DNA from 2 places in the Rhizobium sp. B230/85 genome. Region 1 is predicted to be linked to the other one. Evidence: riboswitches for the same ligand, from Rfam matches in the RefSeq annotation. Region 1 holds a riboswitch; the other holds the start of a gene.

Region 1 (6,611 bases):
GACAGGGCAGCGACGGCGGTGATGAAGGATTTCGTTGCGGCGACGCTTTTCTCAGGGCCCGCATGCAGGTCGAGGACGATATCGGCTTGCCGCGCCAGTGAGCTGTCGGTGACGTTGACGACGGCGATCGTCGTTGCTCCGCCCTTCTTGGCGGCGGCCTGCAGGGCGATGATATCGGGGCTGCCGCCGGACTGCGACACGGTGAAATGGATGCCACCCTTCAGATGCAGCGGCGCATTGTAGACCGAGGCGATCGACGGGCCGATCGAGGCGACGGGGACGCCGCAGGAGATCTCGAACAGATACTTGAAGAAGGTTGCAGCATGGTCCGACGAGCCGCGCGCCGCCGTGGTGACGACGGTGGGTCTGGCCACAGCAAACAGCTTGGCGATTTCGGCGAAGACCGGCTTTTCCTTCTCCAGCAAGGTCGCCACGGCATCGGGCGACTGGCCGGCCTCGGTCAGCATCAAGGATTGCGTCATAGGTCATCTCCAATTTTCAGTTCTGCGACGAAATCATAGGCGTCGCCGCGATAATGCGATCTGGTGTATTCGACGACCCGCTGGTCAGCCAGGCGCGAGATGCGCTCTATCAGCAGCGCCGGGGCTCCGGGCTTGACGTCAAGCGTGGCAGCCGAGGATGGGTCGAGGGTGACTGCGGTCAGCCGCTGCAGGGCATGAACCGGGCGGAACCCGTTGGCGGTCAGGGCATCGTAAAGCGAGCTCTCGCCGGCTGCGTCCTCGGCCAGGAACTGGGTCGGGACGACGGCGCGCTCGATGGCGAGCGGCAGTCCGTCGGCCAGCCGCAACCGGTCGAGCCGCAGCACCGGTTCGTCGACGCCGAGGCCGAGCAGGAAGGTCTCCTCGGGCGTCGGCATGGAAACGCTCCGGGACAGGATTTTTGCCGCCGGCGAGCGACCGCGCGAGCGCATATCGGCGGAGAAGGAGGAGAGGCGCCAGAGCGACTGTTCCATCCGCTCGACCTTCTGGGAGACGAAAGTACCGCTGCCGTGCCGCGACTCCAGAGTGCCTGCCGTCAGCAGGTCGCGATAGGCGGTGCGCACGGTGACACGGCCGAGCTGCAGTCCTTCGGCGAGATCGCGCTCGGCCGGCAATGCAGTGCCCGGTTTCAACAGTCCTTCTTGAATAAGCCCGGTCAGCGCCATTGCCAGACGCCTGTAAAGCGGCCCGCTCGCTGCCGCATCCCGCAAGCCGCGCCCGTTCAGTTCGGAAATCAAACTGGTTCTATCCATGGGTTCGGATTAGAACCTATGTAGAACCACTTTGCAAGGTATCTCTTGGGCGCCGGTCGCTTAGCCTGCGACCGGCGGAGGCCGTGCGCTTAGTTCTTCGTGAAAATGTAGTCCGTTTCCTGGCGCAGGACTTCGCCGGGATGGAGCGCTGCGGAGGAAAAGCCCGGCTGGTTGATGGCGTCGGGCCAGATCTGCGTCTCCAGGCAGAAACCGGCGAACGGACCCATCATCTTGCCGTCAATGCCGGGGACTGGGACGTCGAGCTTGAAGCCGGCGTAGAGTTGGACGCCCGGTTCCGTCGTGCGCACTTCGAGCGTTACGCCGGAATTGATGCTGCGGGCGAGAACAACGGCGCGCTTGGCCGTGCGCTCCTGCGATAGACAGAAATTGTGGTCGTATAGTACCTGTTCACCGTCGACGAAGCGCTTCATCGGGCCCATTTCTCTCAGGTCGAAGGGCGTGCCGGCGACGGGGGCGATCTCGCCGGTCGGGATCTGCCGCGCATCGGTCGGCAGGTAGTGGTCGGCTGCGATCATGATGTCGTGGTCGAGCGCATCGTCGCGGCCATCGAGGTTGAAGTAGGCGTGCTGGCAGACATTGGCGATGGTCGGCTGGTCTGTCGTGGTCTCGTAGATTACCGACAGCTCGCCATTGCCGTGGACCCAGTAGGTCGCCTGGATCGTGCAGTTGCCGGGATAGCCGCTGCGGCCATCGGGATCGACGATCTTGAGGACGACGCGGTCGGCGGCATGCTCGACGATCGTCCAGTTGCGCAGGGCGATATTGTCGAAGCCGCCGTGCAGATGGGTTACGCCGTTCTCGTTCAGGTCCAGCTGGTACGTCTTGCCGTCGAGCGTGAACCTGCCGTCGGCGATGCGGTTGGCGCAGCGGCCGGGCGTTGCGCCGAAATAGGCGGAGTGCTTTTCGTAGCTTTCGAAGTTGTCGAAGCCGAGCGTCAGGGCCGGCGTGTGGTTTTCAAGTCGGAGATCCTGGATCACTGCTCCCCAGCTGATGACATGGGCAGTCAGCCCGCCGCCCGTGATCTTGACGCGGTGTACCGTCTCGCCGGCCGCAGTCTTGCCGAAAACTTCGCGCTGCAAAGTGCTGTCCGTCATGTCCTCATCCCATTCGTCTCTAGTGCGAGGCGCCGACCCTGCCTCCATTCGCCACTATCCGCAACCCGCCTGCCGGCGGAATCAGTCCTGCGTCCCGGCGACGCGGCTATTTCTGCAAGCCGATGTCGGCCATGTCGTAGGGTGTCGTCTGGTAGATCTCGTTGATCCAGTTGCCGACGAACAGATGAGCGTGGCTGCGCCAGCGGTTGGGCGGCGTCAGGGACGGATCGTTGTGCGGGAAATAGTCGTGCGGCATCTTGATCGGGATGCCGGCATCGACGTCCCGGAAATATTCGTCTGCCAGCGACGTTGAATCGTATTCGACGTGGTTGAACATGTAGAGCCGCCTTGCCGTCTTCTCATGCACCAGGCAAATGCCCATTTCCGGCGATTCCATCAGGATTTCCAAGCCAGGGACGGTTTCGACATCCTTGCGGCGGACTTCGGTCCAGCGCGACACGGGCACGCCGAAGTCGTCGGAAAAGCCGTTGAGATAGACCGAGGACGGGTTCAGGTTCTGGTGCCGGTAGACACCGAACGCCTTTTCCTTCAGCAGATGCTTCGGCACGCCGTGAAAATGGTAGATCGCCGCCATCGCACCCCAGCAGACGTTCAGCGTCGAATGAACGTTGGTGGTCGTCCAGTCGAGGATCTGGCGCATTTCGTCCCAGTAGGTGACTTCCTCGAAGTCGAGCAACTCGATCGGCGCACCGGTGATGATGAAGCCGTCGAACTTGCGATGTCTGATCTCCTCCCAGGTCTCGTAGAACGACAGCAGATGCTCCTCGGAAGTGTTCTTCGCCTTGTGCCCGCCGATGCGGATCAGCGAGAACTCGACCTGCAGCGGCGAGGCGCCTACGAGGCGCGCCATCTGGATTTCGGTCTTGATCTTGTTGGGCATCAGGTTGAGCAGCCCGATCTGCAGCGGACGGATATCCTGACGGACGGCCATCGTCTCTGTCATCACCCGCACGCCCTCTTTGACGAGGGTATCGAAGGCGGGCAGTGTATCGGGGATCTTAATGGGCATGCGCGTTACTCGATCAACTAAACCGGCGGCGAAAAAACGAATCGCTACCGGTCCGCATGCGGCCCTGATTTAGCGACTTGTTTAACGTGGCTGCAAGCCGGCCGGCCAAATCACCACGCGATGTTAAATAGCGCTGGACAGGTTTCGAATCAACATCAATCGCCGGTTGGTAAATGCGCGGCGCGGCGTGGTGAACCTGCAGCGGCATTCGGGCGTATAAGGCTTTCATAAGGTTTGAAGCGCAAGCTGATGGCGAGGAGGGCGGTTCCAGGCCAGGGATCGCTGGCGCTACGCGCTTCGGGCTCGCATGGATGGACATGTGCGATGGCCATGACTATCTGAGGGATGAGGATCAGGATTTTTTAATGGCCGTTGATACTACAGAGAAGCCCAGCGTCCAGGGCGATGCGCGCGTCGGATACGACTTGAGTGTGCTGTACAGGTTGAGGATGATGCTTTCGGCGTTCTGGCATTCGCCAGTGCGCGTCAGGCTCATATCGCTCGTGGTGTCGCTGTTCGTCATCATTCTCGTGACAGCTTATGTGCAGGTTCTCCTGAACGAATGGAATGCGCCGTTCTACGATTCGCTGGCGCGACGCGACCTCAACGAATTCGTGAAGCAGCTTGGTGTCTTCGGCATGATCGCCGGCACCCTGCTAGTCCTCAACGTCATCCAGGCCTGGCTGAACCAGATGGCGGCGCTCTACATGCGCGAGGGCCTGGCGCGCGACCTGGTCGACCAGTGGCTGAAGGGCAAGCGGGCCTTACGGCTGGCATCGTCTGGTCTGATCGGCGTCAATCCGGACCAGCGGCTCCACGAGGATGCCCGCAACCTTGCAGAAAGCACCACGGGCCTTGCGATCGGCCTCGTCCAATCGACGATCCTGCTGATCAGCTTCATCGGCGTGCTCTGGGAGCTGTCGAGCGGCTTCATATTCCATTTTCGCGGCAGCAGCTTTTCCATTCCGGGATACATGGTGTGGGCGGCGATTATCTATGCGGCCTCGGCTTCTTTCCTCAGCCAGTTCGTCGGCGGCAAGCTGGTGCGGCTCAATGCCGACCGCTACTCCAAGGAGGCCGAACTGCGTTTCGCGCTGATGCACGCCAACGAGTACATGCCGTCGATCACCATTGCCGGCGGACAGGAAAACGAGCGTCGCCGCATCAACGGCGATATTTCCTCGGTGCTCGGCGTTATCCGCAAGCTGGCCATCGCCAACACCAACCTTACCTGGGTATCTGCGAGCTACGGCTGGATGGTGCTGGTCATTCCAATCCTGGTGGCGGCGCCAGCCTACTTCTCGGGCGGCCTCAGCATCGGCCAGTTGATGATGGTGGTTGGCGCTTTCAACCAGGTGAACACGGCGCTGCGCTGGTATGTCGCCAATTTCGGGCCGATCGCCGAGTGGCGCGCGACGCTGATGCGCGTTACCGATTTTCGCGAGGCGGTGGTCGAGATGGATATCGAGGACCACCTGCCCAACATGATCGACGTCGCCCGCGCCGCGCCTGGCATGATGGTGCTGAAGGATCTCGAAGTCTCCACCAAGATGTCCGACGAGATCGTCGAGAACGGTTTCCGGATCCGCGAGGGCACGGTGACGATCACCGCCGGCGAGCACATCATGATCAACGGCGATCACGGCGTGAACCGCAAGCTGTTGTTCCAGGCGCTTGCCGGCGAATGGCATTGCGGCAAGGGCGAGATCGACCTGCCGCCGCCGGAAGACATGCTGTTCATGCCGCACACCGCCTATGTGCCGAGCGGAACGCTGCGCGAGGCCATGACCTTCCCCGAGGCACGCGATGCCTACCCGGATTCCGACCTCGAAATGGCGATTGAAAAAGCCGGTCTCGGCAGGCTGAAAGGCAAGCTCGATACGAACGCCCGCTGGGATCGTATGCTCGATACCGACGAACAGAAGGCCGTCGGTTTTGCCCATGCCCTGCTCGCCAAGCCGCGCTGGCTGATCCTCGACGAAACGCTCGAAGGCCTGGAGCCGGATATCCAGAAGCGCCTGGTTGCGCTTCTGGGCGAACTCAAGGATACGACGATGATCTATATCGGCCGTTCAGAGGCTTATCTTGAACTCATGTCGCCGCGGGTATTGCATCTGCAGGCCCTGGTTCCGCCGGACCCGACAGCGCCGCCTGCAAAGCCTGTCTCGGGTGCTGCTCGCGGACAAAACCCGGCACGGCGCCCCATTGTCCGCAAGGAGACGGTGCGGCCCGCCTGAACAACTTCGCCCGGATACGAAAAAGGCCCCGACGCGCAATCCACGCGTTCGGGGCCTTTTATCGAGATGGAGTGCCAGGTCCGGGATCAGTCCTTGGCGCGTTCGACGTAGGAATTGTCTTCGGTCATGATGACGACGCGGGTGCCGGCATTGACATGCGGCGGCACCATGGTGCGAACGCCATTCGACAGCATGGCTGGCTTGTAGGAGGACGACGCCGTCTGGCCCTTGACGACCGGCTCAGTCTCCATGATTTCAAGCGTCACAGTGCGTGGCATCTGGATGGCAAGCGCGATACCTTCATGCATCGACAGGATGCAGGTCATGCCTTCCTGCAGGTAGGCCTTGTCGTCGCCCATGGTTTCGGCATCGACGGTAACCTGGTCGTAGTTTTGCGGGTTCATGAAGTGGAACCCGTCGCTGTCTTCGTAAAGGTACTGATGGTTGACGTCCTCGACGAAGGCGCGCTCGACTTGTTCGGTCGTGCGCCAGCGCTCGGAAACCTTCGTGCCATCCGAAATCCGGCGCATATCGATCTGGGTGACCGGCGTGCCTTTGCCGGGGTGGAAATTGGCGGCCGTCAGCACGACGTAGAGCTTGCCGTCGACGTCGAGCACATTGCCCTTGCGGATCGAAGAGGCGATAACCTTGACCATAAGACTTCCTTGTAACGCAGCTTTTTGCATCGTAGAGGACGGACCGAGCCCGTTTCCCTGATGCAGCAATGTTTTCTTGGGGGCGCAACTAACCTAAAATGGTGGAAATAGCCACCCCGTCGCGGCTCATCCTATAAAAGAAAGCGCGGAATGAACGCCAGCCTGACAAAAGCATCTCCCTGGTGGACGCCCGGCGTCCATGCGGATCGACGGCCTTTTCTTATCGGCCGCAATGCGATCCAGGCGGCGCTGCGCAGTTTTTTTTCAGCCGGCGACTTCCTCGAGGTTGATACGGCAACCCTTCAGATATCGCCCGGCAAC
Region 2 (6,611 bases), 800 kb from region 1:
GTCTCCCTGGTCTTCCGCCAAGGGCTGGCATCGCTCAAGGACCGTTATCCCGACATCATCGAAGAGGTGCGCGGCCAGGGGCTGCTGCTCGGTATCAAGGCGGCGATCCCGGCTGGCGAACTGCTGCATGCCATCCGTGCCGAACACCTGCTGGGGGTTCCCGCCGGCGACAACGTCATTCGCCTGCTGCCGCCTCTCATCGCCACTGCCGAAGACGCCCGCGAAGGTCTCGCCCGCATCGAGCGTGCCGCAGAAGCATTGCGCGCCCAGAAATCCCGCAAATCGGCTTGAATTCTACGTCCGTGGGTTCCGGGCTTCGTGCCCGCCACGGGCGTTTTCATTTTTGGAGCAAAGCTAGACATGGCCTCCCCGAAACACTTCCTCGACCTCTCGACTGTTGCGTCGGGCGACCTGCGCAAGATCCTCGACGACGCCATCCTTCGCAAGAAGGCGACCAAGGACGGCACTGCCGGCCGGCCGCTGGAAGGCAAGATGCTGGCGATGATCTTCGAAAAACCCTCGACCCGCACCCGCGTCTCCTTCGATGTCGGCATGCGCCAGCTCGGCGGCGAAACGCTGTTTCTGTCCGGCACCGAAATGCAGCTTGGCCGGGCCGAGACCATCGGCGACACCGCCAAGGTGCTGTCGCGCTATGTCGATGCCATCATGATCCGCACCACCCAGCATTCGCGCATGCTTGAGATGGCCGAGCACGCCACCGTGCCCGTCATCAACGCGCTCACGGACGATACCCATCCCTGCCAGGTGATGGCCGATATAATGACCTTCGAGGAGCATCGCGGCCCGATCAAGGGCAAGACGGTCGCCTGGACGGGCGATGGCAACAACGTGCTGCATTCGCTGATTGAGGGCTCGGCCCGGTTCGGCTATCGCATGAATATGGCGGTGCCCCTTGGCTCGGAGCCGAGCGATCACTATTTGAACTGGGCCCGCAATCAGGGCGCCGAAGTCATGCTCACCCATGAAGCCGAACGTGCGGTTAATGGCGCCGATTGCGTGGTGACCGATACCTGGGTTTCCATGAACCAGGAGCACCGGGCCCGTGGTCACAACGTCTTCCAGCCCTACCAGGTCAATGCCGCTCTGATGGCAGAGGCCGGAAAGGATGCGTTGTTCATGCATTGCCTGCCTGCCCATCGCGGCGAGGAGGTGACGGATGACGTGATCGACGGCCCGCAATCCGTTGTGTTCGACGAGGCGGAAAACCGTCTCCATGCGCAGAAGTCCATTCTTGCGTGGTGCCTGGGCGCGATCTGAGATCAACCAAGCCGCCGTTGCAAACGGTGGCTGCCGTGGCGCGATCCGCCCGGCAGCAAGGAGTAGACCCATGGCAGACAGTGCAGCAGCGCTGGGAGAGTTCGGTTATGCCGGCGACGATCACGTTGTGCCGTTCCAGGTGGAGAGCCTGGATGTGCGCGGCCGTGCCGTCCAGCTCGGCCCGATGCTCGACACCATCCTGGAGCGCCACCATTATCCGGCCCCCGTGGCCCGGCTGCTGGCCGAAACCATCGTGCTAACGGTGCTGCTCGGCACGTCGCTGAAGTTCGAGGGCAAGTTCACCGTGCAGACCAAGGGCGATGGCCCGGTCGACCTGCTGGTGGCCGATTTCTCGACGCCTGAAAATGTCCGCGCCTACGCCCGCTACGACGAGGAGGCATTGGCCGCAGCGGTCAAGGCCGGCCAGACCGAGCCGGAGCAGCTGCTCGGCAAGGGCATCCTCGCCTTCACCATCGACCAGGGGCAATATTCGCAGCCCTATCAGGGCATCGTGCCGCTCGACGGCTCGTCGCTGGAGGATATCGCCGGGGTCTATTTCCGCCAGTCGGAGCAGATCCCGACCCGCGTGCGCCTGGGTGCTGCCGAACTGTTCGACCGCGACGAGGCCGGCAAGCCGCGCCATCGCTGGCGGGCCGGCGGCGTCATTGCCCAGTTCCTGCCCGATGCACCGGAGCGCATGCGCCTGCCGGACCTGCATGGCGGCGACGGCGACGAGAACGCGGTCGACCACACCGACGACGATGCCTGGGCCGAGGCCCGTTCGCTGCTGGAAACGGTGGATGCCGACGAGCTGACCGATCCGCTGGTTGGCACCGAGCGGCTGCTTTACCGGCTGTTCCACGAACGCGGTGCGCGGGTCTACGCGCCTCAGGCGGTCTTCGATCGCTGCAGCTGCTCGCGCGACAAGATCAAGGGCGTGCTGCAGGGGTTCTCCGCCCAGGAAATGGCCGAGAGCGAGGAAGACGGGCTGATTTCGGTGACCTGCGAGTTCTGCTCGACCACCTACCGCTACGAGGCGGCCGAGATCCTGGCAAAGAGCTGAGTGATGCCGGCGCCGTCTTCGGACGGCGTCAGTTCAGCGTCCGCATCAGGCCCGGCGAATCCAGCGAGAAGGCGGGGATATCGACTTCGAACGTCTCGCCCTCGTCGTTCTCCATCGAGTAATGGCCGAACATCATGCCGGAGGGCGTGTCGAGCGGGCAGCCGGAGGAGTATTCGTAGGTGTCGCCCGGATTGAGCTGCGGCTGCTCTCCAACGACGCCGGGACCGGTGACTTCGTCGACCTGTCCGTTCTGGTCTGTGATGTGCCAGTAGCGCGTGATCAGCCGCACCGCAGTGGCCGAGTGGTTGGAAATGACGATCCGATAACCCCAGACATAGCGGCTGTCTTCCGGGTCGGATTGCTCCTCCAGATAGAACGGCTCGACGATCACTTCGATATCTCGTGTAAGGGCGCGGTACATCCCAGCCACCTTGAATGAATTTGGTTACGATATCCTATAGGCTTCAACCTCGGTCAAGGAAGCGAAGGCGAATATGTGCCCAAATGGGAAGGCTGATGCGGCCTTTTGAATATTAAGGGTAATATCTTCAGTTAATAGCTTTCGGCGCAATGCGCAGAAGGCGCTGCCCGACTGGGCCGGGCAGCGTTGCAAGACATGCGATCAGGCCGATACCTTTGCCAGCGCCTGGGCAAAATCCTCGATCAGGTCGTCGGTGTCCTCGATGCCGGCCGAGAAGCGCACCGTGCCCGGCGAGATGCCGAGTTCGGCGCGAGCCTCGTCAGTGAGGTTCTTGTGGGTGGTGGTTGCCGGATGGGTGATCAGGCTCTTGGCATCGCCGAGATTGTTGGAGATCGTGATGATATCCAGCGCGTTCTGCAGCGCGAAGGCCGCCTCCTTGCCGCCCTTCAGCTCCAGGCAGACCAGCGTCGAGCCGCCGGTCATCTGCTTGGCAATGATATCGGCCTGCGGATGGTCCTTGCGACCGGGATAGATGACCTTGGCGACCTTGCTCTGGTCGGCGAGGAAGTCGGCGATACGGCTGGCATTTTCGGTCTGCTGCTTGACGCGCAGCGGCAGGGTCTCGATGCCCTTCAGCAGCGTCCAGGCGGTGAACGGCGACATGGCAGGGCCGGTGTGGCGGTAATAATCCTGCAGGTGCTCATCGACCCAGGCCTTGTCCGACAGGATGACGCCGCCGAGCGAGCGGCCCTGGCCGTCGATGTGCTTGGTGGCCGAGTAGACGACGATATGGGCACCGAGTTCCAACGGCTTCTGGAAAAGCGGTGTCGCAAAGACGTTGTCGACCACGACCTTGGCGCCGATCTGGTTGGCAAGCCTGGCGACGCCGGCAATGTCCACCACCTCGAGGGTTGGGTTTGTCGGGCTTTCCAGGAACAACACCTTGGTGTTCGGCCGGATGGCCTTTTCCCAGTTGGCGAGATCGCGACCGTCGACCAGCGTGCATTCGATGCCGTAGCGCGGCGCCAGCGTCTCGACGACCCAGCGGCAGGAGCCGAACAGCGCGCGGGCGGCCACGATATGGTCGCCGGCTTTCACCTGGCAGAGAATGGCGGCTGAAACGGCGGCCATGCCTGAAGCCGTCGAGCGTGCCTCCTCGGCACCTTCGAGCATGCACATGCGCTTTTCGAACATGTCGTTGGTCGGGCTGCCGTAGCGGGCGTAGATAAAGCCCTCGGTCTCGCCCTTGAAGCGGGCTTCGGCCGCTTCCGAGGTGTCGTAGACGAAGCCCTGTGTCAGATAGATTGCTTCGGATGTCTCGCCGAACTGCGAGCGCAGCGTGCCGCCGTGAACGAGTTGCGTTGCGGGGCGCCAAGTCTTGGTCATGCCATCACCACCTTCGTGATACAAAAAAACCGGTCGCACAAGCAGACCGGTTTTCAACCCGGTCTTTTTAGCTACTTATTTAACGTGGCTGCAAGCCGACCGGCCAAATCACCACGGGATAAGACTGCAATACTTCCGTTGGCCGCTTGCGTCAATTCCCTGCATTTGGTTTTGTCTGCGGCAAAACAAGGCCCGTATATGGTTTTGTCTGCGACAAGACAAGGATTGAGCAGATGGCTCGCGACACTGGAATCTTGGCGGATCGCGCCATTGCCGCCCTCTTCGAGGTCGGCCGGCTGAAGACGGAGAAGGATCTCGACTTCGATCAGATCCAACCGGCGAGCCTCGATCTCAGGCTCGGGGCCAAGGCCTTTCGCGTCCGCGCCAGCTTCATGCCTGGCCCAGCGAACCTCGTCTCCGACAAGCTCGACAGGCTCAGCCTTCACGTCATCGACCTGACCGAAAGCGCCGTCCTCGAGACCGGTTGCGTTTATATCGTGCCGCTGATGGAGCAACTTGACCTTCCCCAGGACATGTCGGCCTCGGCCAACCCGAAGAGCTCGACCGGCCGCCTCGACATCTTCACCCGCGTCATCACCGACTACGCCCAGGAGTTTGACAAGATACCGGCCGGTTATTCCGGCCCACTCTACCTCGAAATCTCGCCGCGTACCTTCCCGATCGTCGTGCGCCGCGGCTCGCGCCTGTCGCAGATCCGCTTCCGGATCGGCCATGCGATGCTGTCCGAGCCGGAACTGCTGGCGCTGCACGAGACCGAGACGCTGGTCGCCAGCAAGAAGCCGAACGTCACAGGCGGCGGCATTGCTCTGTCGATCGATCTCACCGGCGACCGGGACGGCCTGATCGGCTATCGCGGCAAGCACCACACGGCTGTCGTCGACGTCGACAAGAAGGCCCAGCACGACATCTTCGACTTCTGGGAACCGCTCTACAGCCGAGGCCGCACCGAACTCATCCTCGACCCGGACGAATTCTACATCCTCGTTTCGCGCGAGGCGGTGCATGTGCCGCCGGACTATGCCGCCGAGATGACCCCCTACGACCCGCTGGTCGGCGAATTCCGCGTCCACTATGCCGGCTTCTTCGATCCCGGCTTCGGCCATGCGCCGGCCGGCGGGCGCGGCAGCCGGGCGGTGCTCGAAGTCCGCAGCCACGAGGTGCCGTTCATCCTCGAGGACGGCCAGGTCGTCGGCCGCCTCGTCTACGAGCACATGCTGGAACTCCCGGCCAGCCTCTACGGCACCGGCGCCGGCTCCAACTATCAGGCGCAGGGCCTGAAACTCTCCAAGCATTTCCGCTTGTAACCAGCAATCCCGACCGGCCATTCCATCTTGACAGCCTGGCCGAACTGTTGGAAGGCTTCGCGCCGTGCGGGTGTAGCTCAATGGTAGAGCAGCAGCTTCCCAAGCTGAATACGAGGGTTCGATTCCCTTCACCCGCTCCAACTCCACGCTTCCATATAGTGATCGCCATTTAAGACGCCATATTTCTTCGGGCGGCATGGCAGAGCCATCAACCTTTGGCTTCTCCTACCTCCAGGGGCCGATCTCCAAATATTCGAGCTATCTTGTTGTTGAGAAATCGCGGGGTGCGAAGTTCATCCTCGGTGTGACCATGCGCCACGAGGTAGCGCCACCAATTGTTACAAAGGGATTGAAATGTATTTTGCGCTAACTTAGCGACATTGGTGCCGCTATGTACGTGCGAAAATTGCCAACCTGACGGGACATCTTCATTGCCTTCCACCCAATCAATTCGAACCTCTCCGCCTTGCCAATCCCGTGCCTCGTAACGTGAGTGCTTCGAAGTGTTTGCTATTGCGTCGCACATCGCTTGCTCAGGGATCATTTGATGAAGATTGGCCCAAAAGAGAGTGTCGGAGAATTCTTCCCTTTTATCTCTTGCCGCCCTCTTTTTTGCGCTTTGCACCCATTGGCCTAGGCTCCATGAAGCAATGCTTACATTTATAGCTGCGTAAGCGAGGGGCTGGCGTTCATCTGGATAGCTGCACTGTATATCTCTGAATACTTCGACATCCCATACCAACTTTTCCCACATAGAAACTGGGTCTTTGATCAGCGCAGTGTGTGTGGTGGGCGGAATACCCGCATCCTTTGGGCGAGATGGCGACAAGTGGAATTTTTCCTTTTGCAGTTACGATGATTTGATAACGCGCATGCTCTGCGGGTCTAGAGCAGAAATATCGGTTAGAGTAATGGCAGAATCAGCGTGGTTGTTAAGAGTGAGGTGCGGCGCCCAATCAATTATTTAAAGCGAGAATTTTGAGATGAATACTAAAATTTTAATTTGGTAGCGGGAAGAGACGCTTTATTAAACGGCCCTTATGCTCTGGACAGAGATTTTGGTCATACCGCTTTCACCGCAAAAAACCTTCTCAAACTTGACATCCCTGCTGCAATAAACTGTAGATACCAAGGATTT

The links. A riboswitch is a leader RNA that binds a small molecule or an ion and turns the genes downstream of it on or off. The one in region 1 is predicted to bind S-adenosylmethionine.
Region 2: another riboswitch for S-adenosylmethionine. It lies ahead of J5289_RS04805 (O-succinylhomoserine sulfhydrylase); the one in region 1 lies ahead of metA (homoserine O-succinyltransferase).

Annotation. Positions count from the first base shown of each region.
Region 1 covers NZ_CP072156.1:204,291-210,901, reverse strand. Annotated here, with positions in the region: gene J5289_RS01060 (SIS domain-containing protein) at 1-482, opposite strand, end outside; gene J5289_RS01055 (GntR family transcriptional regulator) at 479-1,252, opposite strand; gene J5289_RS01050 (aldose epimerase family protein) at 1,342-2,367, opposite strand; gene metA (homoserine O-succinyltransferase) at 2,474-3,397, opposite strand; SAM riboswitch at 3,444-3,524, opposite strand; gene J5289_RS01040 (ABC transporter ATP-binding protein/permease) at 3,763-5,634, shown strand; gene efp (elongation factor P) at 5,721-6,290, opposite strand; gene epmA (EF-P lysine aminoacylase EpmA) at 6,441-6,611, shown strand, end outside.
Region 2 covers NZ_CP072156.1:1,008,510-1,015,120, forward strand. Annotated here, with positions in the region: gene J5289_RS04785 (aspartate aminotransferase family protein) at 1-291, shown strand, start outside; gene argF (ornithine carbamoyltransferase) at 361-1,278, shown strand; gene J5289_RS04795 (Hsp33 family molecular chaperone) at 1,349-2,341, shown strand; gene apaG (Co2+/Mg2+ efflux protein ApaG) at 2,370-2,762, opposite strand; gene J5289_RS04805 (O-succinylhomoserine sulfhydrylase) at 2,964-4,148, opposite strand; SAM riboswitch at 4,195-4,273, opposite strand; gene J5289_RS04810 (2'-deoxycytidine 5'-triphosphate deaminase) at 4,382-5,473, shown strand; tRNA gene J5289_RS04815 (tRNA-Gly) at 5,540-5,613, shown strand; gene J5289_RS04820 (hypothetical protein) at 5,682-6,302, opposite strand.